2 regions of the Psychrobacillus sp. FSL K6-1464 genome follow, and region 2 is predicted to be linked to the other one. Evidence: predicted binding sites of a transcription regulator. Region 2 holds the regulator's gene; the other holds the start of a gene.
What was found. Region 2 encodes Rex, which represses fermentation and respiration genes when NADH is low (regulators of the CRP and FNR family bind a similar motif). Its sites were predicted from a motif close to TTGTGAAATATTTCACAA; they were not measured.

Region 1 (15,563 bases), 1.5 Mb from region 2:
CTATTTGATAAGGTATCCATTCAGTTGCTTGTTGTGCACCACCATAAGTGGAGAAATCCGAACGACGAGGCGCACCCATTAATCCTACAACATGCATTGCACCTGACATGATCGACATTCCAAATGCCCAAACAATAGCCTGAATAATTGCCAACTTGTTCATTTGTTTCGTCAATACTCTACCCGTAAGATGAGGTATTAACCAATAAGCGGCTCCAAAGAAAGTCAGTACAACTGTCGTTGCCAGTGTTAAATGGAAATGTCCAGTTACCCAAATAGTGTTGTGTATTAATGCATTCATCTGATGAGAAGCATTAATAATACCGCCAGCACCAGCAGGGATAAATGCAGCCATACCGATAAATGGAACTGTAAACCTAGCATCATTCCATGGTAGTTTTTTGAACCAACCGAATAATCCACGACCACCCAGTTGTCTTCCTCGTAACTCAAAAGTAGCGAACATAGAGAAAGCGGTTAACAATGAAGGGATAACAACCATCATTGTTAATACTACTTGTAAGAACTTCCAGAACGAATCAATCCCGGGTTCTGTCAATTGGTGATGGAAACCAACAGGAATGGAGAAGAGTAAAAATAACATAAAGGAAAGCCTTGCTAATGCATCAGAGAATATTTTCCCTCCAATGATCTTAGGAATAACAACATACCAAACCATATAGGCAGGTAACAACCAGAAGTACACTAATGGATGACCGAAATACCAGAATAATGTACGAGAAAGCAATACATCAACCTTATCCACCCATCCTAATGACCAAGGAATTAGTTGGAATACTACTTCTACAGCTACTCCTAAAGAACAGATAATCCACATCGCCAAATTGACAATTACCATAAATGATAAGAGCGGGCTAGGTTGCCCTGGATTTGCTTTACGCCATTCCACATATTTCATAATCTGTGCAATAGCTACTATCCATGACCCAACTACAACTAGTGCCATACCTACGTAGAAAATCCAATGTGCTTGAAGTGGTGCGTAAAAAGTATACAATACAGAAGCTTCATTGAGTAATACCATTATGGAAGCAGCAACTGTACCTGCAGTCATTACCCAGAAACCAATCCACCCGACTAATCGTTGTTTGTCTGATAACGTACCGGATGTTTTACTAATTGCAGCAATTTGAAAACCTAATATAAAATAAGTTGTTAAGATAAGTCCTAATAAAACCCCATGAATAGTTAATACTTGATAATAGCCAATCCCCCAAGGGAGTGTAAATTGACCTGAACGGACAAGGACTTGTAATAATCCACAAAGCCCCCCGATGAATAAAGCGATAAAAGCTACATATATATGAGCTAGTGCCAGTTTCCCATCGCGTCGATCAACTCTTACTAAGTCTTGTGCTTTTTCTTTAATAGTTGTCATTTTACTCTACCACCTTTAACATGGACGTCATTGTGGTATGTCCCACGCCACAATATTCATTACATAAGATTAAAAATTCACCAGGTTTGTCTACTGTTGTTACATATTCCGAAACATAACCTGGCTCTAGAATCATATTAATATTAGTTCCAGCAACTTGAAATCCATGAACTACATCTTTAGTAGTTGCTATGAACTTTATGGTCGAACCTATAGGTACTTCTATTTCGGGTGGATTATAATAGAACGCAGACGCTACAAGAACGACTTCATAATCCCACTCTTCACCTTCTACTTTATGAACTCCTGGTTTATTAAAAGGAGCTATCTCATCAACTCGCTCAGGGTCGATATAAATTTTCCCGGAAGGGGGATGGGAGCCATAATGAAATGCACTAAAACCGACGATAGTTAAAAATAATACCAATGAGCTAATCCCAAATGTTAGCCACCACTTTTCATACTTATGAATATGCATAAGTCTTAAACCTCCAATTTAAATTCAAAATCTGTCTATGAATAAGTAAAATGCCAAGAACCAAGTAACTAATATAAATGCGCCAACGAAACCTACGGAATAAAGTGTCCCTTTTAAATCAGAGTCTTTTTCTTTCTTTTTCGACATTTACTTACACCTCCTTCTACTAAACTCTATAGTCTCATCATAAATATAATAGTCGTGAGATGATGTGATAAAAATCACACATACGGTTATTAACTGTGAAATATATGTGAAATCTGGTATTTTTGGAACACTATTACCTTCCTGTAATGATTTTAAGCAAAAAAAAGAACCTTCCTATTTAAAGGAGGCTCCGTTTTCTATTCATCTATCGTTAAGATTATGGTCATTTCACCTATATTTTCAATTTCTACAGGCAGTCTAAAAGCATGTTGGAAACCATATAACCTGCTAGTACCAACAATAACAGTAGGTGGAGTAATATCAATTTCAACTCCACTTGCAGCAACGGAGGTACATAAATTACCTGCTATCATATTCCCGAGTTCACCTGTAAATGATTCGAGCATTTCACCTTCTAATGGCATTCCGAACATAGTAGCTCCAATTGCAGAAAAGGATTCAGCCGCAGAGTCAATAATAATACGCCCTTTAATATCACCAATGATTCCGATAAGTACGCCCATTTCCTTTTGCACAAATGGTTGAACCATCAGGGAAGGTGACTTTATATCCATTGAAATAGGTATTACTGATTTCAAGGATTGGATTGTTCCATTTAAAATTGTTTGAATATGTTTAGAAGTACTCATTTTAACCCTCCGACTAGTATAGATGTATCAATTTTAACATGTTATATAGGAAAAAAGAATAGGTATTGTAGAAATTTAAAATATACTATGGTATTATGTCAATGAGAATGAATATCAAATTCAGTTGAGAGGGCGATTTTTTATGTTAGCTATTTTCATTGGATCAGCTATTTTAGTTTATGGTGGGGTAACGGCATATATTTTAAAATCTATAGCTCCTAAAGCGAAAACAATATGAAACAAAGACGAAATGACTTTATTTGTGAAAACAAGTAGAGTCATTTTTAAAAGATTAGAAAAGTATTTAAAAATTTACGATGAACACTGTACGATTTTATCCTTTTAACTTTGACCACTCTTATCATTTAAGCGAGAGGCTACGCGAAATCTTATGATTGAGTACTACTCCCTATTTTGATTGGAGCGCAAGGCGGCGACTCAAGCAGGATAGCTTGAGCTGAAGACCCCGCAGGAGCATAGCGAACGAGGAGGCTGAAGCCAAGCCTGCGGAAAGCGACCACTCGGAGCGGAAATTGCCGGCATATCTACGTTTCAGTCCCTTAAGGACCGGACATCTTTTTGCTCGGTTTTTCTTATTAACTAAAAGAGTGAAAGAATATTGTTTTAGGCTTTAAAACTTTGCTATGATAGATGTACATTGTCGAATTATGAAGGAGATTAACTTTTTATATGCAGAACTCAAATGAATTACAAATGATAAAAGAACAAAATGCTTTACTTGCAACGATTTTCCAACAGAATAATGATGATGAACGCTATCGTAAGTCTAAATTATTTGCAGGAAAATTAGAAAAAGGCACATTTACTATCGCTTTTGCAGGTCACTTTTCTGCAGGGAAATCTAGTATGATTAATGCCTTAGTTGATGAGCAAATACTGCCAACTAGCCCGATTCCAACCTCCGCAAATATTGTGACGGTTCAAAATACAGCAGAAAATTATGCTCTTGTTCACTTTGTGGATCAACCACCTGTTAGATTTTCAGGGGAGTATGATATTCAATTAGTAAAAAAATATTCAAAAGACGGAAGTAAAGTATCTCAAATTGAAATAGGACATGCTGGGTCTAATCTTCCCGAAGGAATTACTATAATGGATACTCCTGGAGTTGACTCGACTGATGATGCACATCGCGTTTCCACCGAATCTGCCCTTCATTTGGCAGATATTGTTTTCTATGTGATGGATTACAATCATGTTCAGTCTGAGTTAAACTTTCAATTTACAAAGCAATTACTTCATTATAATGAGAATGTATATTTAATCGTAAATCAGGTAGATAAGCACAGAGAAGAAGAACTACCATTTGCAGCTTATAAGCAATCTGTTACAGATGCATTTAAATCGTGGTCGGTTGATCCAAAAGGAATATTTTATACAAGCCTAAAAAATAAAGATTTCATACATAATGATTTTCCGCAAGTTCAACAAATCGTTACTAGTTCTATTGAAAATAAAGAGGATTACTATCTTACACTGGCCCAGACAACGCTAGAAAAGTTAAAAGATGAGCATTTACATTTTTTAGAGGATGAAAAAGCTACTTGTTTTGAAGCCTTTGAAAGTCAGCTAAGTGAAGAAGATTGGAATAATAAAGAGGATATCAAAGAACAATTGGAACTAGCTCAAACGCAAGTGAAACTTCAAGATGTTACGCTTTGGAGAAAAACATTTGAAGAACTTCGAAAAAACATACTTGAAAATGCTTCTATAATGACGTTTGAAATGCGTGAAGCTTTAAAGTCTTATGCAGAAAGTAAGCAACCTACTTTTAAAGTTGGATTTTTGGGTAGTAAAAAGAAAACTGAAGAAGAAAGACAAAGAAGACTTAACGAAATTATTAGCATGTTAGAAAAAATAATTTCTACCAATATAACTTCTCATATGAAATTGTTAATGAAACGTATGTTAAAAGATGTTTCCTTATTAACAGAAGAAAAAATCCATCAGATTGATGAAATTCAGTTTGCTATTTCTCCTAGTCTGATTGAAAATTCTCTTCACGAAGGTGCAAGTACGACTGGTAATGCGATTCTAAATTTCGCCAATCGAGTTACAGAAGCGGTAAATCGTTACTACATCAACCAAACAGATGTATGGAAAGAAGAAAATATACATTATATAGAAGAAAGCCCGTTGGAAGATGAGGACCAAATACTATCAAAAACAGCGGAGCTCAATGAAAAGAGACTAGCTATTCAATCATTGGAAGAAATAGATACACGAATAGAAACATTTGAAAAAAACGTCACTACTCCTTCGTTGCCAATTAGAAAAGACAGAGATAAATTATTAAAAAGCTGGGAACAAGAACGACTTCAATTTGAAGGTTCTATTACAGATTATGAAGAACAAGCGCATACTACGGAGCAACCTATTGTAAATGTAGCAAAGGAAGAAGAAGTAAAGGACGAAGAAGTTCTTCTCTCCGCGGAGGCAGTAGTGAGTCGTGCGAAAAGAATTGGTGAAGTATTAGCAGAATTACCTGCTTTTGAAGAAGCTGCTGCAACGATAAAAAGAAAAGCTTTACGAGTGGAAAATCAACAATTTACTATCGCGTTATTTGGTGCATTTAGTGCCGGGAAATCTAGTTTTTCGAATGCTTTAATGGGGGCAAATGTGCTACCGGTTTCACCAAACCCTACAACTGCAGCTATTAACAAAATTCATCCTGTGTCTGAAAATCATTTACATAATACTGCTGATGTAGTGTTGAAATCAGAGGGGCAAATTTTAGAAGATGTGAGTTATGCTTATGAGCAGCTTGGAATAACTGTCCATACATTAGAGGAAGCTTTTGAAAAAGCTAGTACGGTTATGCAAGAGAAGGTAGCTGAAGAGGTACACAAATCATTCGTTACTGCATTTTATAAAGGGTATCCAACATTTAAAGGGCAATTTGGAAATGTTCTGCATGTTTCTGGAGATGAATTTGGCCAATTTGTAGCGGATGAATCGAAAAGCTGTTTTGTAGATTTTATTGATTTTTATTATGATTGTGAATTAACGAGACTAGGTGTGACATTAGTAGATACACCTGGAGCAGATTCGATTAATGCGAGACATACCGGAGTAGCTTTTGACTATATTCGTAACGCTGATGCTGTATTGTTTGTTACTTATTTCAACCATGCATTTTCAAAAGCAGACCGTGAGTTTTTAATACAGCTGGGAAGAGTAAAAGATGCCTTCGAGTTGGATAAAATGTTCTTTGTTGTTAATGCTATCGATTTGGCAGATTCAGAAGAGGAGGCCAATTTAGTAAAACAATACGTCCAGGACGAACTGCAACGTTTTGGTATTCGTTTCCCAAGAGTTTACGGGGTATCTAGTTTACAAGGGTTAAAAGAGAAACTCGATGGATTATCATTGCATGAAGGAATGCAACAGTTTGAAGAATCTTTTCATCATTTTCTTGAAAAGGATCTGAAGCAAATCTCAATATCTGCTCTTGAAGAGGAAGCAACTCGTCAACAATCGAAACTACTTGGCTTAATAGAACAGACGGAAGTAAATCTGGCCCGAAAAGACCAACGTCTAGTCGAGCTTCGAAATCAAGAACAAAATATTCGTAAACGCTATACAAATTCTAAATACACACAGATTGCAAAAGATGCTAACCAGGAGCTAGATACACTACTCTATTACGTATTACAACGTGTATATTATCGTTTCAATGAGTTCTTTAAAGAGGCATATAATCCATCATTATTTGCAAATAAATCCGCAACAATTGCATTGGACATTGCTTTAAAGGATATTCTTAAAATGATACGTTTTGATATCGAACAAGAAATGCGGGTCTCCAATTTCCGTATATTGCAATATATTCAGCAACAAATCCTGCAATTAGAAAAAGAAGAAATACGCGTACTAAAAGATTTGAATACAAGTTTTACATTTAGTCCACATGAAGTAACCGAGAGAGAATTACTAGATTTTGTAGGACCATTTGAAAGCATTACTAAATATGAACATGTAAAATCCTATTTTAAAAATTCCAAGAGCTTTTTTGAGAATAATGAAAAAGAAAAATTACGTGATACTTTATCTGATGAAACCAAAGTGGAGGCAGATCAATACCTATCGAATGAAAAAGAACGTTTAGGAAAATGGATAGAACAATACTCGGATATTGAATCGGAGGCACTACGTTTAAAGTTACTACAAGAATCGATTACGCAAATTGATGCGGAACGAAAATTATTAGAGCAGGAACAAACACTTCACTTGTGGAAGTCAGTATATGCGCGACTATAAAGGAGGGCTTAAATGGTAAAAGTGTTTATTGAATTAGGAGAGATTTTAGAGAATAATCCCCGTTTTATCGATACTCGCTTTGATCTTGGTGAAAAAAGTGCGGGTCGTCAAATGTATAACAAGGGACATATAGAAGGTGCAATATATTGGGATTTGGAAGAAGATTTATCAGATATGGGCAGTCAAGATGGTCGTCATCCAATGATTTCGAAGGAACAAATGACAAGACTGGTTCAGCAAGCTGGTTTAAAATTAGATGATTATATTGTAATTTATGATCAAGGAGCGACTCCTTTTGCGTTACGTGCCTATTTCTTATTGGAGTGGGCAGGATTTAAACATATATATGTATCCCGTTCCGGCTACGAAGAGTTGAAGGGCAAGTTACCAGTTTCTAACATGGAGTCTGTCCTACCACATACTTCAACAATCCCTGAATGGAACAACGATAAGTTACTGACAATGGCTGAAGTAAGGAAAGTTGTAGCGCAGGAAAAAGAGGGTCAATTAATAGATGCAAGATCAAATGTACGCTATAAAGGTGAAAGTGAACCAATCGATTCAATTGCTGGGCATATCCCTTCAGCTATAAACTTTGACTGGGAGCAACTGAAGAAAAACGGGAAATTCCTAGAGCAGAAAGAATTAAAGAAAAAGTTAAGTCAATTAGCTCCAATTGACAAACCTGTGATAGCTTATTGTGGTAGTGGCGTTACAGCTGCGCCTTTGTATGGTTGTCTGAAAGAGGCGGGCTATGAAAATGTTCAGCTATATGTTGGTAGCTACAGTGATTGGATTAGAGAAAATGAAGTAGAAATAGATATGACACAAGCATAATTATATCTTTTTAACCTTTTTTCCAGTATAATAAGTTGTCTTGGGTAAATAACTATAGTATAATAGGCAAATTGTATACGCATGAAATGAGGGCTTATAATGAAAAAATCTATATATGGTCTAACAAGAGATCAGTTAATCGAATGGCTAATGGGTCAAGGCCAAAAAAAATTCCGCGCAGAGCAAGTTTGGGACTGGTTGTACATTAAACGTGTACAAAGCTTTGCAGAAATGACCAATGTAAACAAGGAATGTCTTCAGATTTTGGAAGAAAATTTTGTTATACAGACGTTAAAGGAAAGTGTTAAGCAAGAATCTGCAGATGGCACAATTAAGTTCTTATTTGAAATGCAAGATGGTAATTTAATCGAAACTGTACTAATGCGCTTTAAATATGGTCTTTCAGTGTGTGTGACGACGCAGGTAGGGTGTAATATTGGATGTAGTTTCTGTGCAAGTGGATTACTTAAAAAGAGCCGTGACCTTGACGCAGGAGAAATTGTGGAACAAATCATGAAGGTGCAATTCCATTTGGACCAAATTCAAAAGGAAGAACGTGTCAGCCATATCGTTGTTATGGGTATCGGGGAGCCGTTTGATAACTATAAAAACTTGATGAACTTCCTACGTACTGTAAATGATCAAAAAGGACTTGCTATTGGTGCTCGTCATATTACAGTATCAACAAGTGGTCTTGCTAAGAAAATTATGGATTTTGCGGAAGAGGATCTTCAAGTAAATCTTGCAGTTTCATTGCATGCTCCTAATGATGAGCTTCGCTCGAGAATTATGGTTATTAATAAGGCATTCCCTATTGAAAAAGTAATGGCAGCTGTAGATTATTATTTAGAGAAGAAAAATCGTCGTATTACTTTTGAATATATACTACTCAAAGATGTAAATGACCATGTAGAAGAGGCACTTCAACTTGCTAAACTTCTAGAAAACAAACGTCATCTTTCGTATGTGAACTTAATCCCATACAATCCAGTAGATGAGCATGGTCAGTATCAACGAAGTGATGAAAAATCGATTAGTGCTTTCTTCCAAACATTGAAAAACAAAGGGATTAATTGTGGTGTTCGTATGGAGCAAGGTAGTGATATCGACGCTGCATGTGGTCAATTAAGAAGTAAACAAATTAAAAAAGATAAAGTAAAAGTAAACAATTAAATTGTGCATGAATGAAAAAACGCATTAGCCATTATGGCTATGCGTTTTTTTATCGTCTTTTTCAGGTAAATCATCAATTGTATGCTTAAATGCGTACCCTTTATTAATAGTGAAAATAGTGAGACCTAATACTATTAAGAAAATAAAAATACTAATAATAATTACAGTAGTCATTTATATACCTCCTAATTCGGATTATTAGTTATATCATAGCAGATATTTTAATATACATCGTAAGGGTTCTAACTTTAAAGGCAATAAGTAAAAAAATAAGGCTATGTTAAAGTTAATGCTAGATTTTGTATAGAAAAAGGCGAGCTTGGAAAAACACTTTTAAGCTCACCTTTTTCTGTTATTTCTTTGGCTGTTTCAAAATAATTTTTTCTTTACCTTCCCAAGATGAACAAGAGAAAAAGTAACATAGCTTATTTTTTAATTCGAATATTCCTCATGTAAACATAAAGTTCTATACCTAGCATAAAGAGCGTTGCAACTAAGAATCCAATCATAAAAATTTCATGTAAAAGAGCAAAATACGCTATATAAATTACAATAGCTATTAAAAATAAAATAACTAAAAGATGAAACTTTACTGCTTTTTGATTATTCAAGATTTGCTTTTTTATATTACTGTTACCTTTAATCAAATTGTCTAAGCTAATATTCATTTCATCGCTTAATAAAATTAAATTTTCAATATCTTGGGCACCTTTTTCTTGTTCCCATTTTGAAATAGCCTGTCTAGTAATTCCAATTTTATTTGCCAATTGTTCTTGGCTTAAATTATTTCTTTTACGATAATCTAAAATCGATTTCCCAATTTTCATTTTTATCATTCCTTTCTAAATTTGATATCACCACCATATCAAATTTTTTTCTGTGGCAAAAGAAACCAATGATTTCAAGTTCGCAACGCTTCGTTGCAATCAAATGAAACTTACGATTTCTTTACTGAATACGTATGCAAACCGAAAAGAAGTTGCAAAAATCCATTTATGTTACTTAAACTAACTAACCTGCTTAGTTAGTTTAAGTAACACTTTCACAAACCTGTACCTATTCTTCGTAATCATTAACGACTATCAACCTTTTTCTTTAGACCCAAACTAAAAGCATACAAATTAAATTAATTAATAATTCATAATGTTATTGACTATTATTCTTATCCGGTGTAACATTGCTTTATCGTAATACTTTAGCGAGTTGAATCACTGATGTATTGAATGTAAATTGGGGGTATTAAAGATGGGAAAAACAAAGAAAAAGTTTGGTATGGTATTATCCGCTGCTGTTTTACTATTAGCTGCATGTGGTACAGATGATTCTGCTGCAACAAAATCCACTTCTACAAAGTCTGACGATAAAGAAGTATTTAAAATAGGTGTTACTCAAATTGTAGAACATCCATCATTAAATGCAGCTTACGAAGGATTTCAAAAAGCCATTGAGGATGCAGGACTCGAGGTCGAATATCAATATGAGAATGCTCAAAATGATAATAGTTTAAACTCAACTATTGCTAATAATCTAGTAAACTCAGGAGCCGATTTAATATTTGCCAATTCAACACCTAGTGCTCAAGCAGTTGCGGCTCTTACAGAGGACATTCCAATTGTATTTACTTCTGTAACTAACGCTGTTGATGCTGAACTTGTAGATTCAATGGAAAGCCCAGGTGGAAATGTAACTGGAACAGTTGATACACAACCTGATGCGATTCCAAATACTATTGCATTTTTGAAAAATGAGTTAGGTGCAAAGAATGTTGGTATGGTATTTAATGCAGGAGAGCAAAATTCACGTTCATCTGTAGATGCAGTAAAAGAAGAAATGGCCAAAGTTGGTCTAAATGTAGTAGAAGCTTCCGTTTCAACATCAGCTGAAGTGAAGCAAGCAACTGAATCTTTAATAGGGAAAGTTGACTCCTTATATATCATCACTGACAATACGGTTGTTTCAGCTCTTGAATCCGTAGTAGATGTTGCTAATGAGCATAAGTTACCGATGATGGTAGGTGAGTTCGATTCTGTTAAACGTGGCGGATTAGGAGCATATGGCTTTGAATTTTATGATATCGGTTATGAAGCTGGAGAAATGGCTGTTAAAATCTTGAAGGGTGAAAGTAAACCAGCTGATTTGGCCGTTCAATATCCACAAAATTTGAAATTTATTTTAAACAAAGATACTGTTGATGCCCTTGGAATAGAAGTAAAAGATGAATGGGAATCAGAATTTGCGGAATAGATAGGAGTTTGATGTTTTATGTTTACAGCAATCTTTGGGTCAGTTGAGCAAGGGTTTATATATGCACTTATGGCTCTCGGTGTTTATTTGACCTTCCGAGTGTTGGATTTTCCTGATTTGACGGTTGATGGAAGCTTTGTAACAGGAGCAGGAACAGCAGCGGCGATGATAGTGTTAGGCTATCATCCTGCTATTGCAACACTCGTTGCTATATTTGCAGGATTCCTAGCAGGATGTATGACAGGGATTTTACACACGAAAGGGAAGATTAATCCACTACTGTCGGGAATATTAATGATGATTGCTTTGTATTCCATCAATTTGAGGATAATGGGTTTTACAATTGAGAATTCTGTAGGAAGACCTAATATCCCTTTGATGAATGAAGGAACTATATTTAGCCAGTTTTTCAGTTGGTGGGGAAGCTTAGGTATAGATGATACTATTAATGGATTCTTAACTTCTTTAGGTGTTCAATATGTTCCTAAAACTTGGGGGACACTAGTAATTGTAGCTATTTTAATAGTTATAATAAAATTTATTTTTGATTGGTTCTTAAAAACGGAAGTTGGTTTAGCAATTCGTGCAACCGGTGATAACAAGAAAATGATTCGCAGTTTTTCAGCAAATACAGATACGCTTGTCATATTAGGATTAGGTATTTCCAATGCCCTTGTTGCATTTTCTGGAGCTTTAATTGCTCAGTATACAAAAGCTGCTGATATAGGGTTGGGTATTGGAATGATAGTAATCGGACTTGCCTCCGTCATAATAGGAGAAGCAATTTTCGGTACGAAAACAATCGTTAGAACAACTATTGCTGTAATCACTGGTGCTATCATTTATCGTATCGTTTTAGCATTAGCGCTTCGCGTAGAATTCTTGGATGCAGGAGATATGAAGCTAATTACTGCATTTATCGTAATTGTAGCACTCATTTTACCTCAGTTCTTCGAAAAACGACGTGAAAAGAGCAGGAAAGCAAAACGACATGCATTGCGTGAATCGGAAGTCTTAGCTCTTAATAGAAGTAAGGAGAGTGAGAACCTTGCTTAAATTAAATAATATTAACAAAGTTTTCAATGAGAGTACTGCAGATGAGAAAATTGCATTAGATCGTATAAATTTAACGCTAAATGTTGGTGACTTTGTTACCGTTATTGGAAGTAATGGTGCGGGTAAATCTACCATGTTAAATATGGTTTCTGGGGCATTGACTCCCGACTTTGGCCAAATTTATATTAATGGAGAAGAAGTGACAAAATTACCCGAATTTAAACGATCCAAGTTGATAGGAAGAGTGTTTCAAGATCCAATGTCTGGTACTGCACCAACCATGACAATTGAGGAAAACTTAGCAATTGCCTATTCTAGAAATAAAAAAAGAAGCTTGAAAATTGGAGTTGATAAACAGAGGAAAGAACTTTTCCTTCACTCACTTGAAAGTTTGCATTTAAATCTTGAAAACCGATTAAACGCTAAAGTTGGACTGCTTTCAGGTGGAGAAAGGCAGGCATTATCATTGTTAATGGCTACATTTACAAAGCCTTCTATATTATTGCTAGATGAGCATACAGCTGCCTTAGATCCTTCTCGAGCAGAACTAATAACAAATTTGACCGAAAAGCTTGTAAAAAAAGATAATCTAACCACTTTAATGGTTACTCATAATATGCAGCAAGCATTAGACTTAGGTAATCGTTTGATCATGATGGATAAAGGACAAATAATATTAGAGGTTGGGGAAGAAGAGAAGAAACACTTAACCATTGAAAAGCTAATGCAAGAGTTCCAACGTATTCGTGGCCAAAAGTTAACAAGTGATCGAGCATTATTATCGTCCTAAACAACAAAAAGAGCAGCCATGGGTTGCTCTTTTTGTCTGTTTAATGAGTCACGAATAGATAGACGTTTCCTTTTCGTAAGTATTGTTCAGTTGGTGCCATTCTAGAGGGTTTTTAACTATATAAAAAGTGGTTAGTAGTAACCTAAGTTACTACTAACCACTCTGTGAGTAAAGCTATGTTATTAAGTGGATATATTAAGCCATTGCAGCTTCGATATTGCCCCACGGAATTTCCATTGCTTCTGCAAGACCTTGTCCGTATGCAGGATCTGCTTTATAGCAGTGAATGATGTGACGAATCTTAATGAATTCCTCTACGCCGTCCATATTGCGTGTTGTGTTATCAAAAAGAACTTGTTGGTCTTCTGGACTCATCAATCTGAATAGTTTACCTGGTTGCTCATAGTAGTTATCATCATCTTCACGGAATTCCCAAATTCCAGCATCTCCATGAAGTGGTAAACGTGGCTCAGTGTATTGAGGTTGAGTTTTCCATTTTCCATAACTATTTGGCTCATAAGGTAATGTTCCACCTAAGTTACCATCCACACGCATTGCTCCGTCTCTATGGAAAGAGTGTACCGGGCATTTTGGTGTGTTAACTGGAATTTGATGATGATTTACACCTAAACGGTAGCGTTGTGCATCACCATAAGAGAATAGACGACCTTGTAACATTCTGTCTGGAGAGAAGCTAATACCAGGTACAACGTTAGCTGGTGTGAAAGCTGCTTGCTCTACTTCAGCAAAATAGTTTTCAGGGTTACGGTTAAGTTCCCATTCTCCAACTTCAATTAGAGGGAAGTCTTTTTTATACCAAACTTTTGTCAGGTCGAATGGATTGTAAGGCATGTTGTTAGCTTGTTCTTCTGTCATTACCTGAATGTACATTTTCCATTTCGGGAAATTGCCTTCTTCGATATTATCGTATAGGTCACGTTGGTGACTTTCACGGTCCACACCAACAACTTCAACTGCTTCTTGATCAGTTAAGTTTTCAATGCCTTGTTGTGAGCGCATATGGAATTTAACCCAAACGCGTTCATTGTTAGCATTGATCATACTGAATGTATGGCTACCAAATCCGTGCATTGTACGGTAAGATTTTGGAAGTCCTCTGTCACTCATTACGATAGTCACTTGGTGAAGTGCTTCCGGTAATGATGTCCAGAAATCCCAGTTGCTATTTGCACTGCGCATACCAGTACGTGGATCACGTTTAATAGCGTGATTTAAATCTGGGAAGTTAAGTGGGTCACGGAAGAAGAATACAGGAGTGTTGTTACCAACTAAATCCCAGTTACCTTGCTCTGTGTAGAAACGCATAGAGAATCCACGGATATCACGTTCAGCATCTGCTGCTCCACGTTCACCAGCTACTGTGGAGAAACGAACGAACATTTCAGTTTCTTTACCGATTTCTGAGAAAAGAGCTGCTGAAGTATATTGTGTAATGTCATGAGTAACAGTAAATTTACCGTAAGCACCAGATCCTTTTGCATGCATACGACGCTCAGGAATTACTTCTCTATCAAAATGTGCTAGTTTTTCTAATAACCATACATCTTGTAATAATAATGGGCCACGTGGTCCAGCTGATTGCGAGTTTTGATTGTCTACTACAGGCGCGCCCGCTGCAGTTGTCATTTTGTTATTGTTGTTGTTTTGATTTTCTGACATTCAATTTCCCCCTAGATTAGAATATTTATAATACAAGAATCATTATATCAAACAGATTAAAATATTGCTAGAATAGAGGTGTGAAGATTTTTAAAAACTTTATATTAGTATATTAAAAAATGTAACATCAAACGCTATAAACGTTGATGTTACACAGGCTTTTATCATATAAGTAATTCAAATAGAGTGCTATCTTTATTTACTTCTTTGTAAGAAAACCCATTCTCATTCATACGATAAAGAATACCAGAATAGTCTTCTTTGTTTTTCAATTCGATGCCCACAAGTGCAGGTCCACTTTCTTTGTTATTTTTTTTAGTATATTCAAAAGTGGTAATATCATCATTTGGTCCAAGAACCGTATCCAGGAATTGACGTAATGCTCCTGCTCTTTGAGGGAATTTGACGATGAAATAATATAGTAACTCTTCATAGATTAATGATTTTTCTTTAATCTCTTGCATACGCCCAATATCATTATTACCCCCACTTATGACGCAAACTACAGTTTTCCCTTTGATTTCTTCGCTATAAAAGTCCAATGCTGCTACGGATAGAGCACCAGCAGGTTCAGCGATAATTGCATGCTTGTTGTATAAATCTAATATCGTCGTACAAACTTTTCCTTCCGGTACAAGAACAATATCATCCACGTACTTTTTGCTTAGTTCATAAGAGAGATTACCAACACATTTTACCGCTGCTCCATCTACAAATTTATCTATTAAATCTAGCTTAATTGGACCTCCGTTTTGGAAAGCAGCCTGCATACTTGCAGCTCCCTCAGGTTCAACCCCAATTACTTTGGTGAAAGGAGAGACATTCTTT
Region 2 (15,563 bases):
GTAACTGCTGCAGCAACTGCAAGGTCAATACCTTTACGGATTCCTACTGGGTTAGCACCAGCTGTTACGTTTTTCAATCCTTCGCGAATCATGGATTGTGCAAGTACTGTAGCAGTTGTTGTACCGTCACCAGCGATATCGTTTGTTTTAGAAGCAACTTCTGCCACTAATTTAGCACCCATGTTTTCGAATGCATCTTCCAATTCGATATCTTTTGCAATTGTTACACCATCATTAGTAATAAGTGGTGAACCAAATTTTTTCTCTAGAACAACGTTACGTCCTTTTGGTCCAAGTGTTACTTTAACAGCATCTGCAAGTTTATCCACTCCACGTAGCATTGCACTACGAGCGTCTTCACTGAATTTAATTTCTTTAGCCATGTGTATAGTTACCTCCTGAATATATTTTGTAAAGTTTTATTATTAGCCAATTACAGCTAGTACATCGCTTTCGCGTAATATTAAATAGTCATTGTTGTCATATTTCACTTCTGTACCTGAATATTTAGAGAAGATGATACGGTCTCCCTCTTTAACGTCAAGTTCAACGCGAGTGCCGTTTTCAAGTACTCGTCCAGTACCTATAGCAACAATTTTTCCTTCTTGCGGTTTTTCTTTAGCAGAGTCTGGAAGTACGATGCCAGATGCTGTTTTTTCCTCAGCTTCGATTAATTCGATTATAATACGATCACCTAATGGTCTTAACAAGTGAAACTACCTCCCTAAAATAGTAAAATGTAATATTATTAGCACTCTTACTCTTTGAGTGCTAACACACTTATAATAATAATTAATCACAGAACATTTTGCAAGTGAGAAGGTATCTTTTTCTTTTATTTCCTATTTCCTATACAATAAAAGGAGAAGGTACATACAGAGAGGAATCAAACTGTTCATGAAACAACAAAAAACCGGTATCTACATTTTAATTGTTTATTGTATTATGCAGTTATCAGGAGCTGTGTTTGCACCGCTTCTTTATAAGTTATTAGAAACTATGGAAATAGAAAATGCAGCCCTCATTGCTTCTGGATGGTGGGTATTTCTTAGTATGGGGATCGCCACATTAATCACCTTGTTCATTATTAAGAAAGACAATAATTACTTAAAACCGTTAAAAGGCAAGTCTAGTCCACTCCTTCAAACAGTTGGTTGGGGAGTTATCGGTTTTTTCCTAGTCCTTTTAGGTCAAGCTTATGCAGCTAACATTGAACAAAAGTTTGGTGTGGATCCTGGATCAGAGAATACAACCCAGTTTATCGAAATCGCCCAAGCTGTACCATTAGCTATTTTTTCCATCGTTATTTTCGCTCCTATTTTAGAGGAGCTCATATTCAGACGCATAATCTTCGGAACATTATTACCAAAAACTAATTTCTTTGTAGCTGCTTCTGTTAGTGCGATTGTATTTGGAATTATTCACTTTGACTTTACGCACATACTACTATATGCAGTATCAGGATTTATATTCTCCTTTATCTATTACAAGACGAAAAGGATTATTGCGTCTATGATCTCCCATATGCTATTAAATGGATTCGTTGTACTCGTTCAATTTTACGGAGATGAAATCCAGCAATTTTTGAAGCAATATTCCAATATGCAGTTAATATTCTTTCAATAGTACACTCCTATAACTTATAGTCATCAATAAAAAGCCTTTGACCCATTAGCATTGTGGTCAAAGGCTTCTTTAGTTATTCAGTATGTTCGTTTCTTATGAGATAAATCAAAGTTTGCAATTCAACAGATAAATCAATTGTGTGTACTCGGATCGCATCCGTTGTTTGAATACGAATTGGTGTAAAGTTTAGTATCCCTTTAATAGACGAAATCCCTAGTTGGTCTGCTACTTGCTGTGCTGATCTACTCGGCAAAGTGAAAATAACTAACTCAATTCCATATTCCTCTAGTTTTTCTAGCATAACACTAGAATGATATACAGGTATATCACTAATAGTCGTTCCCTCAACAGGTGCCTTTGTATCAAAAGCTACAACAATCTTAGTGTTATGATTTTTTTGGAAGTTATACTTCAAGAAAGCAGTTCCCAAACTACCAACACCAATAAGCGCGACATTCGCTGCCTCATCCTGATCTAGTGTTTTACGGAAAAACTCCAGTAACGTTGGTACTTCGTAGCCGTAACCCTTTTTCCCGAGAGCACCAAAATGAGAGAAATCTCTTCTAATTGTTGCGGAATCAATCTTCATCGCTTCACTCAATTCCTGTGAAGAAACTCTTTTATGTCCAGCATTATCAAAACTTTGTAAAAATCTATAATATAATGGAAGTCTTTTTGTAGTTGCTTGAGGAATTCTTGGTATATCTGGTTTCATAAAAATCCTCCTAGTTTAGTCAAACAAATCGTTTTTATCTTACTAGACATTTCTACCATTGTAAAGCTATGGCGTTGCAACAACAAGCCCTATCTATTACACTTAAGTTAGAATTGAGGTGCGAATACTGTGATCGTTTTACAAGTCAATCAAATAACAAAATCCTTTAACGGTGAAGATATATTAACAAACGTAAAGCTAGAGGTTCAGGACAGAGACCGGGTCGCCCTTGTTGGCAGAAACGGTGCTGGAAAATCTACTTTACTTAAAATAATTGCTGGTGAAATGTCATACGATTCAGGCGAAATCATTATGCCCAAAAATATTCGTCTTGGCTATCTAGAGCAACATGCAGGTCTAGAATCTAAGCTGACTATTTGGGATGAAATGAAGACTATTTTTAGTCATCTCATTAACTCAGAAAAAGAGCTTCGTTCCTTAGAATCACAGATGGCTGATCCTTCTGTATATGAAGATACCGAGGCTTATGCAAGAGTGGCAGCAACGTACGATGAATTGCAATTAGCTTTCAATGAAGCTGGTGGTTATCGCTTCGAATCTGATATTCGATCTATCCTACATGGCATGCAGTTCTTCCCAGAAGATTATGAGAAGCCAGTACAAGCATTATCTGGTGGTCAAAAAACGAGACTAGCATTAGCTAAAATGCTTTTAAGTAAGCCAGACTTACTCATCCTCGATGAGCCTACCAATCATTTGGACATTCAAACATTAAGCTTTTTAGAAAATTATTTAAAGAATTATAATGGTGCTGTTCTTATCGTATCGCATGATCGTTACTTTTTAGATCAGGTAGTTACCATTGTGTATGAGGTATCTCGTCATAATGTAGCAAGATTTGTTGGAAACTATAGCTCTTACTTAACGCAAAAAGCAAAAAACTATGAATTAGATAGTAAGAAATATGAAAAACAGCAAGAGGAAAAAGCAAAGCTAGAGGAGTTTGTTAGTAAAAACCTAGCTCGTGCCTCTACGACTAAAATGGCCCAATCTAGACGGAAGGTTATTGAAAAAACAGAGTGGATGGATTCCCCAGATGGCGATGAAAAATCTGCTTCATTCGGATTTACTATCGACCGACCTAGTGGGAATGACGTTCTCCGCCTAGAGGAAATTGCAGTCGGTTATCCAAACAATACAGTTTCATCTAACATATCCTTTTCTGTGTACAAACAGGATCGAATTGCACTTGTTGGACCAAATGGAGTTGGAAAATCGACTTTACTAAAAACCATTATGAAACAACTGGAAGCTGCTGGAGGCAAAATTCAATACGGAACAAATGTCCAATTTGGTTATTATGACCAAGAACAAGCGGCACTGACTGGCAATAAGACAGCTTTGTTAGAACTGTGGGATGAATGGCCATTGATGAATGAGCGAGATATCCGTAACGTATTAGGTCGATTCTTATTTACGGGAGATGATGTACAAAAAACGGTATCTACACTGTCTGGTGGTGAAAAAGCTAGACTTGCACTTGCCAAGCTCATGCTTTTAAAAGCGAACACCCTTGTACTCGATGAGCCTACTAACCATCTAGACTTAGACAGTAAAGAGGTTCTCGAAAATGCATTACTTGATTTCCCAGGGACGATTATATTCGTATCCCATGACCGTTATTTCATTAACCGAATAGCAACAAAAGTGATTGAGTTAGCAAGTGATAATGCAACCCTGTTCCTTGGAGACTACGACTACTACTTAGAGAAAAAAGAAGAAATGGAAGAGCTTGCTTTAGAAAATGCTGTCGTGGAAAATACGGTAGTTACCAAAGTGAACACATCCACTATAGATAAAGAAGCTAAGAAAAAAGAACGCCAGCTTCGACGTCAGCTAGAGGAATTAGAAAGTCAGATGCCGACGGTGGACGCGGAAATTACGATAATCGAAGAAAAGCTATGTGAACCGGAGATTTTCCAAGACCATGAAGCTGTTCAACAATTACAAATGGAACTCGATCAATTGAAGGAAAAACAAGATAACTTATCCAATGAGTGGTTGGAATTACAGGAACAACTGGAAGAAATAGCGACTTAAAGAAAAAAGGTAGTGTAACCAATTTTGTTTTGGCTTCACTACCTTTTCTTTTTGCTTTCTAATCTTGGTATTTTCTCCCTAACTACTAAAATTCTACAATTTTAGTATTAATCCTTCCTTTATATTAATTTTTCATTGAATGTCTGTCGTATGGTGTACATATATGTTGGTCAAGTGCTATTTTGCAATAATTTTTCTCCACATATTTATTCACAAAGAAAAACGAGTTATATCAATCTATCAACAGGTTTATCCACATTGTCCACAATTCAAAAACTTAGTTGTCCACAGCGCTGTGCATAACAATCATACTATATATAGTTTTATCTTAAGTTACACACATGTTATCCACAAATTGTGCATAAGTACGGATGTTCTCTATTGACAACTACTAAATTCCGTGTTAAAAAACCCTCTTTTCTTGTCGAAGAAAAGAGGGCATCAATTATTTGTCTAGGCTCTAGCCCCTTGAGTTATTTCAGAATGTCGGATAAAGGAAAAAGATGCCTTACTGTCAAATCTCCGACGCTTTTCAGGGCTATTATAGGTATTTGTGTTTTTTTCAGTTCCAACTATCTAATTCTAGTCCAGGCCTACCATTCATCGACATATTACCTCTATGACCCGCTGAAAATTTCGAATTTCCTGCAGCTGCAATCATCGCAGCATTATCGGTACACAGTTTGATGGGAGGAACATAAAAAGGTATATTTTCTTTAATAAAAGCTTCTTCTAGTGATGTACGAAGTCCTTTATTGGCAGCAACTCCACCTGCCGCTATGACTTGTTTAACTTTAAATTCTCGTGCAGCACGAATTGTTTTTGTTGTTAACACTTCCACTACACTTTGCTGGAAGCCCGCCGCCAGATGGTTCGGATTTACTTTTTCCCCTCGTTGCTCGGCGTTATGCTGATAATTGATAACTGCTGATTTTAATCCACTAAAGCTAAAATCATAGGACCCCTCTTCTAGCCAAGCTCTTGGAAATTGCAGTGCTTCGTCACTTTCATTAGCTAGTTTATCGATATGTGGGCCTCCTGGGTAAGGGAGATTCAGTACACGTGCTACTTTATCGTACGCTTCACCTGCAGCGTCATCTCTAGTCTCACCGATTAGTTCGAACAGACCATCGTCCTTCATCAATACAAGCTCTGTATGCCCTCCAGAAACAACTAATGCAAGAAGTGGAAATTCCATCTTCTGTACTAACGCATTTGCATAAATATGTCCTGCGATATGATGAACTCCGACAAGTGGAAGCCCATTCGCAAAAGCAAATGCTTTCGCTGCATTTATACCTATTAGAAGAGCCCCTACTAACCCAGGTCCTTCTGTTACTGCAACTGCATCTAAATCCTGAGGGGACATGCCTGCTTGTTTTAATGCTTCTTCAATGACAATCGTAATTTGCTCCACATGATGTCTGGATGCAATTTCGGGCACTACCCCACCGAATCGTTTATGACTTTCAATTTGTGAAGCGACTACATTGGAAATAATCTCTTGCCCATTTTTTACTATCGATGCCGCTGTCTCATCACAGCTCGTTTCTATCCCTAAGATATATTGGTCTTTCATCATTTAAATTCCACCCACATCACAAGTGCATCCTCTCCGGTATCTGAATAATAATTTTTCCGTATGCCTCCGTCTTGAAAATTGAGTTTATGATATAAGTTCTTCGCTACATCATTTGAAACTCTAACTTCTAACGTCATGAGAACTACATTTTGCTCTGTTACAACACGGATAGCTTCACGCATTAAGCCTTCGCCAATTTTGTTTCCACGCATTCTTTCCGATACCGCCACATTGGTAATATGACTTTCATCCATCACTACCCACATGCCACAGTATCCAACTAACTCTTTCGTTTCAGTTTCAGCTACAAGATAGTGTGAATATTCATTTGTCGTCATTTCGTGCTCAAAGGCTTCTCTTGTCCACGGTGTATCGAAAGCTTCCTCTTCGATTAACAGAACTTGGTCTATATCATCTATTGTCATTTTGCGATACGTAATATTAGTTTCCATTTTGCTTCTGCTCTTTCATCCAGTTTGCCTCTGCTTCTGTAATACGTAAATACTCCGGCACTACTGTATGCACTTCGTCAGGCTCCCTTTTTTTTGCCATCTCTATTAAAACTGCAGCATTTGGTAAATCGAAAGCAGCATTAACACGTTGCACCTTATCTCCAAGTACTTCCTTTATATGCTCCCAGTGAATTGTAACGTCCATCCCAACAAACAAAACTGGCTGTTCTAAATTATCTAACGTGGTCAGTAGATCTACTAAAGACATATGCGCTTCTTTTACTACTTCACCGTTTGTATAGATTCCAGCAAAGACATTACCGCGACGTGCATCCATAATAGAACACACTACTCCTTGGAAATAGGGTGCATTCTCGGCAAGTACATGTAAGCTCGATACTGAATATATCGGCACTTTTAGTGTCCATGCGAGCGTTTTTCCAATCGTAACTCCAATACGGACTCCTGTATAAGAACCGGGTCCTTTCGCTACAGCAATTGCCTCTATTTCATTTGGCTTGATATTTGCTTTTTCCATTAATTCTTCAATCGCTGGCATTGTTCCAATCGAGTGAGTAATTTTCATAGAGGACTGAATCGAAGCAAGTACTTGTTCATCCTTTACAATAGCTACCGCTAGCGGTGTATGTGATGTATCTATTCCTAACCAAATCATTCAAAAAGCTCCTCACATAATTGTTCATATCGTTCGCCCAGGGGCATAAACGTAAATTTTCTAGCATTCTCATCTAGCCGTAGTATCTGAATCGCTAATCGTTCTGCTGGTAGGTCTTCTTCTATCAAATGGGCCCACTCAATAATACTGACCGCATCCCCGTAAAACAGCTCGTCCCACCCTAGATCCTCGTCACTATTTGCAAGTCGGTAAACATCTAAATGGTTTAACGGGAGCCTACCCTCATACTGTTTTAAAATAGTAAAAGTGGGACTGTTCACGTTACGCTTAATACCCAAACCTTTTGCCACACTTTTAGTGAATGTCGTTTTACCTGCTCCTAAATCACCTTCTAGAGTCAGGACATCCCCGGCATGTAAGCGAGCTGCCATTTGCTCAGCAAGAGCCTGTGTTTCTTGCTCCGAATTAATCATTCGTTCATATTTCATCGGTTGCTTTCCTTTCCAGTTACATCTCTAATGCTTCTATTATAATGAAATACGTCGAATATTGTAAGTGTGGGGTCTTTCAGTTAGCTTCTAGCAAGAACAAAAGCGCAAGCGCCTAGGTAAGACCCGACAAGCGCTGGAAGAATAGCAATAAAGACGCTCTTTGCCTTTATTGCTATTCTGAAGCGACTCGAGGGGCTAGACGCGGCGACACCAGCTATATAGCTTGAGCTGAAACCAAGCCCACGGAAAGCTGCCGCCGGAAGTGAAAATCAGTAGTATAATTTTTTCTTAAAGGTTCAGTAAATCCAGATTTCTCGCTACATACACTTTCTCATCTGTTAAAAAAAAGACCATTTCGCAACTTGTGCAAAATGATCTTTCACTTATTGAACTAACCGTACGATTTTCTCAACTGCTTGTTCTCCAGCTGCTGTCCATTTATTTTGGTTTTCAATTTGACCATCCTTATCAACTGGAGGTTGGAATTGATTGAAACCTGTAGAAGTGAGCAGTGAATTCTCCTCATCATCTAAACCTATATTAACAACATGCTTGATCACATAAGGAGTTTGAAACTTAATCTGTGCGTCGTAATTATCTAACTCCCCTTCCACCACTTCAAATGGAAGTCGCAAGTAAATGGTTTCGCCTTCATTTCGCCATAATACATTGTCAAAACTGCCTTTATGGTAGTCCCAATTTCCACCTATCGTATACCCGAGGCTATCTATTCTACTTCTTAAATCACCAAAACCGATTTCTTTTCCTTCTAACTCTGTTTGTAATTGTAGCATGAAAAATTCACTCCTCATTCGAATCTTTCTATTATCATTACCAACAATCGCTAGAAAAATACTAGCCTCTCATTAATCGGTCTACTAACTTTTTGAAGAAACCATCCTCAATTTCCATGTCCTCTATCTTTTCCACTATTACATCAGAAAGTAATTCATAGCAAGCTTCCCCAAAATGAAGTCCATCATTCTTCTCTCCAACTAATAACTCCTTATAGTTTGGCTTTGAGTATACAATTTGAAAAAAATCGATAAAATAACTGTTTGTCTCTTCTGCCACCTCTTGAACGACCTGAGCATATTGTTTTAAACGTTCATTCGTTCGGTTGCGCTGAAGGGATTCATCAACGGGAGCTGGGCTTATTAATATAGTCTTTTCTGGACCAATCTGCTTTGTAAACAATGAAATATTACGCTTAAACGTATCTATATCTACCAACTTATCAGTTGCCGAATCATTTGCTCCAAATAATACAGTCACTACATCTGGACGCTTAGATAACACATCTTTGTTAAAACGAAACATCGCTTGCTCCGTTGTATTTCCGGATACTCCTGCATTGATAAATTTATAATTAGGCATTTTTGAAGACATTTTATGAGTTAGTATGGGCGATGGATACCCTTCTTTTCTGGCAGTGATACTATCACCAAAACAAATTACTTCCAACATATAACAAAACTCCTTTTAAAAATATGTAATATACTTGAAACACATTATACGTTTATAATTACCCAAAAACGGATAAACAAACATAGATATTATGTGTTGGAGGAAGTTTTATGGCTAACAAGCGATTAACATGGGTCGATGTGACAAAAGGATTCTTAATGATATTAGTTGTAATCGGACATTATCCAGGTGAATTGGATTTTCCGTTTATCACATATATATATTGGTTTCATATGCCGGCCTTTTTCTTATTAAGTGGATTATTTTTCAAAGAATTAAAAGAGGAACAAGATACAAAAGTCTCTATCAAAAAAAGGTTTCTACAGCTGATGGTACCTTATTTCTTTTTCCTATTAGCCATTACAACTGTTCGATATGGAATGGAGCTTGCAGGAGGTAACTTCGACTTATCCTGGTACATACAAGATTTATGGAAATTAGTTATTGCGGGTCGTTTTGCACGTGGTGCTTATGGAGTTTTCTGGTTCGTCACCACATTGTTCTTTACATATTTATTGTTCACATTGATGACAAAGTATTTAAATCGATTCAAACAAATAGTATTACTTATCGTATTTTACATCGTCGCACATTTAGAAAGTATTTTTGCAATGCAATATATTAGTGGAGCTCCAGATAAAGCTTCACAAACAATTCCAATGCTTTGGAACTTGGATGTCGTCTTAATGGCAATCGTCTATTTTTCTCTTGGCTATTATGCTAAATCTATTTGGATGAACATTACTAAAACGTGGTTTATCGGAGCTCTAATCGTGGCAATAACTGCCATAGTTACTGATAAACTTGGGGTTATTGATTATCACTTAAGTATGAAATTCCTTCGCTATGAACATTTACTACTAGACTTAGTGATACCCATTGCGTTCATAATCGTTATTCTTGGTCTGTTCCAAAGAATTACTACTATTCTTTCGTTAGACTGGTTGGCAAAAATTGAAAAACATTCAATTACTATTATGTATTTGCATATTTTCACTGATATTATCCTGAACGACTATTTCCAATACGGCATTATTGGTTTTACAACACTCGGATTAATCATACCGATCATAGCATCTATTATTATTCAAAAAATGATTCCATACGGAAGGTTCTTATTAGGAGATATTCGAGCAAAGAAACCCATTCAAATTTAATAGAAGCCCTACCAGAGAAATAATTGCTCTGGTAGGGCTTTTATTGTCGGAGAATTTATGTGAAAAATCATGCATCTGTGACATCATTAGATAGAGATTCGAATAACGACACAACAATAAAATAGAACATTAGTTCTTTTTTGTGTTATAATAAGTTGGCAATTACATAGTAGGGTAGGCGGCTGGTCACTTTTCCGTTAGGAGGTGTTGCCATGACAACATACCAGATGATGAGTTTGTTGATCCAGCTTAGTGCTGTACTGATAGCAACCTTTTCCATTGTAGTGACCATTATCATTTTCTTTGTAAAAAAGAAATAACCGTCCCCTGAGCTAAAGGTTTGACGGTTATTTTCGACCTTGGACCAACCGCTCTTTCCGCGGTCTGTAATTGCTGACTGGATATTCGCGTATCCAGTCTTTATAGTCTCTGTTTCTATATCCATTATATACAGAAGGAGTAGCGCATTCAACCTATATGAGCATTACCAACTTTTGACTTAGTGGAAAACGATCGTCTTATTGCCTTCTACGATAACACGATTTTCTAAATGCCATTTCACAGCTTTTGTTAATACTCGTCGCTCGATATTACGACCAATTTTCTTTAACTGAACTACGTCATCCCGATGATCTACTCGCTCCACATCTTGTTCGATAATTGGACCTTCATCTAAATTGTTTGTTACATAATGAGAAGTAGCCCCAATCAGCTTTACTCCGCGTTCGTATGCCCGCTCATATGGACCAGCACCGATAAACGCTGGTAGAAATGAATGATGTATATTAATAATCCGATTTTCAAAATGCTCTACAAACTCTGGTGTTAATATTTGCATATAACGAGCCAGGATGAGTAAATCTACTTTGTACTGCTCCATTAAACGAACCTGTTCAGCTTCCACTTGTTTTCGAATTTCTTTGTTTGCTGGTATATAATAATATGGAATGCCTAGAGCCTCGACAAATGGTCGGGCGTCTTCATGATTACTAATGACTACAACTATATCTGTATCCAAATCTCCGTTTTGCCATTCCCATAAAAGCTCCATTAAACAGTGTGGTTCCTTAGAAACAAAAATTGCAGAACGTGTACGCTCACGTAAATAATTAAAACTATATTCCATATTATGCACTGCAGCAATTTGTTCGAAATCCTTTTCCATTTGTGCACACTTTCCAACTAAACCTTCACAATGATATGCAATTCGTATAAAAAATGTACCGTTCACTGGATCACTGGAATATTGGCTAGACTCAATAATATTTGAATTATGTGTGTGTAAAAATGTTGATAGCACTGACACGATTCCTGGTTTATCAGGGCATTTTACTAGCAATCGTCCACGATTTTCAAAATGACTGTTTTGATGTTGTAAGTTACTTTTTGCTTTCATGTTAATAGACATAGAAACAGCTCCCATTATATAAATATTAATTTTCTTATTATGCTACATTCTATCTGTCTTCTCAACCCTTTAGTAAATTAAATGATTAAAGGGGGGTACAATCGATGTTAAACATAGAATTTTACGCAAAGAGGGTGTGTACATGCATCAGAAACTGACAAAAACACTATTTAAATTGTTTACAGGTGAATTGACCGCAACAATTATGTTTGGAGGTGTATGGCTACTGTTTTTACGTATGTATGAATGGGCAAATCCATACTTAACTTCTTTTCCCCCTTTATATGCATTTCTATTCCTAGAATTTCTATTATTACAAGGAAGTTATTATTGGTATTTAAAATGGAGACAAGCTAAGCATAGGGATTTCACTATATTGCCCGATTATCATCTGAAATTTTTTCGGATTCTAAAGCGAGTGAATCTTTTTCTTATAGGAGCTGGCTTTGTTCTATTGATATATGAATCGATAAATCATTCTAAAGCCTACTATTGGACCCTCTTTTTATATTTGTTTGCGCTAGCAGAGTATATAAATTATTACTATATTCGCTTGTCTTATCAATCTGTGGATGAGATGAAGGACTTTCTGCGACACAGAAAGTTACGTAGATCTAAATTGGCAGAAGAACTAAAACAATTAAAGGCTATCTCCCAATAACAGGGAGATAGCCTCTCTTGGCAAACTATTTTACAATGCTTTTTAAAATATTGTCGATAATTTGTTCATTAGCAATTGTTCCAGTGTATAACCAACTTTCGTCTGGGGAAAATTCATATACATTTCCAGCTTTTACAGCAGGAACACTGTTCCATAATGCTTCACTTAAAGCAGTAGAACCACTTGTTGTATCACTATTAATCAAGAATAAATGCTCTGCATCTAACTCAACCAGTTTTTCTAAAGATATTTCACTCCAGTTACCAGTTGCACTTGCTGAAATTTCTTTTACTACTGCAGGTGTCTTCAATCCTAAATCACCATACATTACCGCACCACTAGATAAGTTTTCTCCTACTACGAAGAATTTCCCACCTACTAGCCATACAGCAGCTACTGAAGGATTTCCTACCTCGGCTTCTATCGTTGCTTTTGCTTCTGCCGCTTTTGCATCATAATCTTCCAGTGCTTTTTGAGCTTCTGCTTCTTTACCGAATACTTCCCCTACACGCTTTAGTTCGTCGCGCCAATCGTTGTTGACTTCTGTTCCAATTACGTATGTTGGAGCAATTTTACTGTATTGTTCGTATTTACCGCCTTCTACCATGCTTGCTGAATCCATGATGATCAAGTCAGGTGCGTATTCTTGAACTGCTTCGAATGGTAGGTCATAAGGAATCATTGGAACGTCTTTTAAATCGTCCTGTAAATATCCCTGTATGCTTGCTCCATCATTTACACTCCATTGTGCAACAGGAGTTATTCCTAATGCGACTAAATTATCTTCTAAGTATGAAGCTAGTACACGTTCTGGGTTAACAGGCACTACTACTTCATTGCCCATCGCATCTGTCAATGTACGTGTATCGCTTTCCTGTGCGTCCGTTGCTTGTTCTTCTGCTTTATCTGTTGTGGACTGCTCTTTAGAATCTTCATCCCCACAAGCCGCTAATGCTAAAGCTAAAGCACCTGCTCCTACTAATTGTATCCATTTATTTTTACCTAGTATATTTTTCATGTTAATCTCCCTTTTGGTATGATATAATAGAATCATTGATAATGATTCTCGATTTCAATTAGAATACAAATTCTTTCATTTGTCAATATTTATTTTTTCTTAAAATGGGGATAATGATACATATGAATACTAAAACAACATTAGATTATAAAAATCCTTACACTAGCTCTGCTGTCATTATCATTGGCATCATACTACTTGCCCTTAGTGTGGTCGTATCTATAAATTTTGGGGCATCCTCCACCTTAAGCTATCAGGACGTATGGAGTGCTATTTTTCACTTTGATCCAACTAATTCTTCCCATGTTATCATTCGTGAACTTCGACTTCCCCGAGCAATAGCCGCTATTTCTGTTGGAGCTGCTTTAGCAGTATCTGGTGCAATCATGCAAGGGATGACAAGAAATCCATTGGCTTCCCCATCCATAATGGGGGTTACTTCAGGGTCATCTTTTTTAATAGCCATTGCGCTAGCTGTGTTACCAGGTATAAGTTACTTAGGCTTAATGATGTTCTCATTCGTTGGAGCGGGGCTCGGTGCAGCTTTAGTATTTGGAATCTCTGCTATGGCGAAGGGTGGAGTTACTCCGGTAAAATTAGCGCTAGTCGGCTCAGCCATTACTTCCTTACTTAGTTCCCTATCCACAGCTATTGGTATTAAATTCAATGTATCAAAGGATATCAGCTACTGGTATGCTGGCGGCGTATCGAGTATTCAGCCGCAACATATTTTATTTGCTATTCCATTTATCATCGTCGGACTTATATTAGCGTTAATCTTGTCGCGCTCTATCTCTGTGCTAAGTTTAGGAGAAGATGTCGCAAAAGGACTCGGTCAACGAACCGGTTATGTACAATTGTTAGGAACAATTGCTGTACTTCTATTAACGGGAGCTGCAGTATCCATTGCTGGGATGATTGGTTTTGTAGGTCTGGTAATTCCTCATATCACTAGATTTCTAGTTGGAGTAGATTATCGGTGGATTATTCCATGTTCCGCTATTTTAGGCGGTATATTATTGATCACTGCAGATATCGTTGGACGCAGTGTAAATCCTCCCTTTGAGACACCTGTTAGTGCTATTACTGCCTTGATCGGTGTGCCGTTCTTTCTCTACCTAGCACGTAAAGAGGGGAGAGGATTATGATGCCAAACACTTTAGCTAAAAATGAAGCCAAATATAAGTTTCTTATGATCACTACATTTATTTTAATCATTATGGCTATTCTTATAAGTATTAATGCAGGATATATGAAAATACCGATTGCCGATGTTATTGCTACATTGTTTGGTAATGGTACTCCTCAAAATGAACTTACTATATTTGAATTCCGCTTACCTCGAATATTCATGGCCTTACTGGTAGGTTTAGGAATTTCTATATCTGGTGCAATTTTGCAAGGAATTTCTGGAAACCCACTAGCTGATCCCGGTATTCTAGGCATCAATGCTGGTGCAGGTTTTACCATCGTGCTTTATATGTTCTTTTTTCAAGGAACTGTCTTTATAACTGGTTGGCTCTCTATTTTCATCATGCCATTTGCAGCACTAATCGGAGGATTTATAGCAGCATTCCTCATCTATATAATTTCCTGGAAAAATGGTCGTGTAACTCCTATACGGCTAATACTTGTAGGAATCGGGATTAATGCTGCATTTGGAGCAGGTCTAACTATTTTCCAAATGAAAATGGAGCCGATTGACTTTATGAAAGCGATAGTTTGGCTTTCTGGTAGTATTTGGGGAACAAATTGGACATTTGTTTGGATGATTGCACTTTGGTTAGTTGTCCTAATCCCAATTGTTCTTTATAAATCTCGAGTCTTAGATGTATTAAAGTTAGGAGACTCTATTGCAATAGGTGTCGGGGCCAATATTGAAAAAGAAAGACGCTTCCTTCTGTTCATTTCCGTAGCGATTGCGGCGGTTTGTGTATCAGTTGGAGGAGGAATTACTTTTCTCGGTCTAATCGCTCCACATATGGCACGCCGTTTAGTAGGTGCTTCTCATGCCAAGTCACTACCCCTAGCTGCTTTGCTAGGAGCACTGTTACTTTTACTCGCAGACACCCTTGGCCGAGTCATATTAGCACCAATGGAACTCCCAGTCGGATTGGTTATCTCCGTTCTTGGTGCTCCTTACTTTATCTACTTACTTATAAAAGCGAATTAAATATGTATTACTAAAAAAACAGATCAGCATAAGTCGCTGATCTGTTTTTTGGGATTTAATTGATAACTCTAAGTTTTACTTCTTTGACTCCCCAAGCGATAGCATTATCATGAGA

Region 1: the regulator Rex is predicted to act here: its motif matches at 2,087-2,104, upstream of MKX39_RS07875 (cytochrome c oxidase subunit 2A).

The regions. Positions count from the first base shown of each region.
Region 1 is NZ_JBBOOP010000001.1:1,604,766-1,620,328, forward strand. Features, by position in the region: gene MKX39_RS07865 (b(o/a)3-type cytochrome-c oxidase subunit 1) at 1-1,399, opposite strand, end outside; gene MKX39_RS07870 (cytochrome B5) at 1,401-1,877, opposite strand; gene MKX39_RS07875 (cytochrome c oxidase subunit 2A) at 1,902-2,024, opposite strand; gene MKX39_RS07880 (chemotaxis protein CheX) at 2,222-2,674, opposite strand; gene MKX39_RS07885 (dynamin family protein) at 3,365-6,955, shown strand; gene MKX39_RS07890 (sulfurtransferase) at 6,968-7,792, shown strand; gene rlmN (23S rRNA (adenine(2503)-C(2))-methyltransferase RlmN) at 7,892-8,965, shown strand; gene ytzI (YtzI protein) at 8,990-9,139, opposite strand; gene MKX39_RS07905 (helix-turn-helix domain-containing protein) at 9,391-9,792, opposite strand; gene MKX39_RS07910 (ABC transporter substrate-binding protein) at 10,211-11,209, shown strand; gene MKX39_RS07915 (ABC transporter permease) at 11,228-12,265, shown strand; gene MKX39_RS07920 (ABC transporter ATP-binding protein) at 12,258-13,055, shown strand; gene MKX39_RS07925 (catalase) at 13,251-14,735, opposite strand; gene ilvA (threonine ammonia-lyase IlvA) at 14,900-15,563, opposite strand, start outside.
Region 2 is NZ_JBBOOP010000001.1:3,125,317-3,140,879, forward strand. Features, by position in the region: gene groL (chaperonin GroEL) at 1-383, opposite strand, end outside; gene groES (co-chaperone GroES) at 426-710, opposite strand; gene MKX39_RS15850 (CPBP family intramembrane glutamic endopeptidase) at 898-1,626, shown strand; gene MKX39_RS15855 (redox-sensing transcriptional repressor Rex) at 1,700-2,341, opposite strand; gene MKX39_RS15860 (ABC-F family ATP-binding cassette domain-containing protein) at 2,471-4,402, shown strand; gene tsaD (tRNA (adenosine(37)-N6)-threonylcarbamoyltransferase complex transferase subunit TsaD) at 4,965-5,984, opposite strand; gene rimI (ribosomal protein S18-alanine N-acetyltransferase) at 5,981-6,436, opposite strand; gene tsaB (tRNA (adenosine(37)-N6)-threonylcarbamoyltransferase complex dimerization subunit type 1 TsaB) at 6,426-7,112, opposite strand; gene tsaE (tRNA (adenosine(37)-N6)-threonylcarbamoyltransferase complex ATPase subunit type 1 TsaE) at 7,109-7,561, opposite strand; gene MKX39_RS15885 (YugN family protein) at 7,948-8,358, opposite strand; gene MKX39_RS15890 (GDSL-type esterase/lipase family protein) at 8,420-9,031, opposite strand; gene MKX39_RS15895 (acyltransferase family protein) at 9,142-10,188, shown strand; gene purU (formyltetrahydrofolate deformylase) at 10,688-11,596, opposite strand; gene MKX39_RS15905 (hypothetical protein) at 11,739-12,257, shown strand; gene MKX39_RS15910 (ABC transporter substrate-binding protein) at 12,283-13,275, opposite strand; gene MKX39_RS15915 (FecCD family ABC transporter permease) at 13,389-14,423, shown strand; gene MKX39_RS15920 (FecCD family ABC transporter permease) at 14,420-15,448, shown strand; gene MKX39_RS15925 (3D domain-containing protein) at 15,504-15,563, opposite strand, start outside.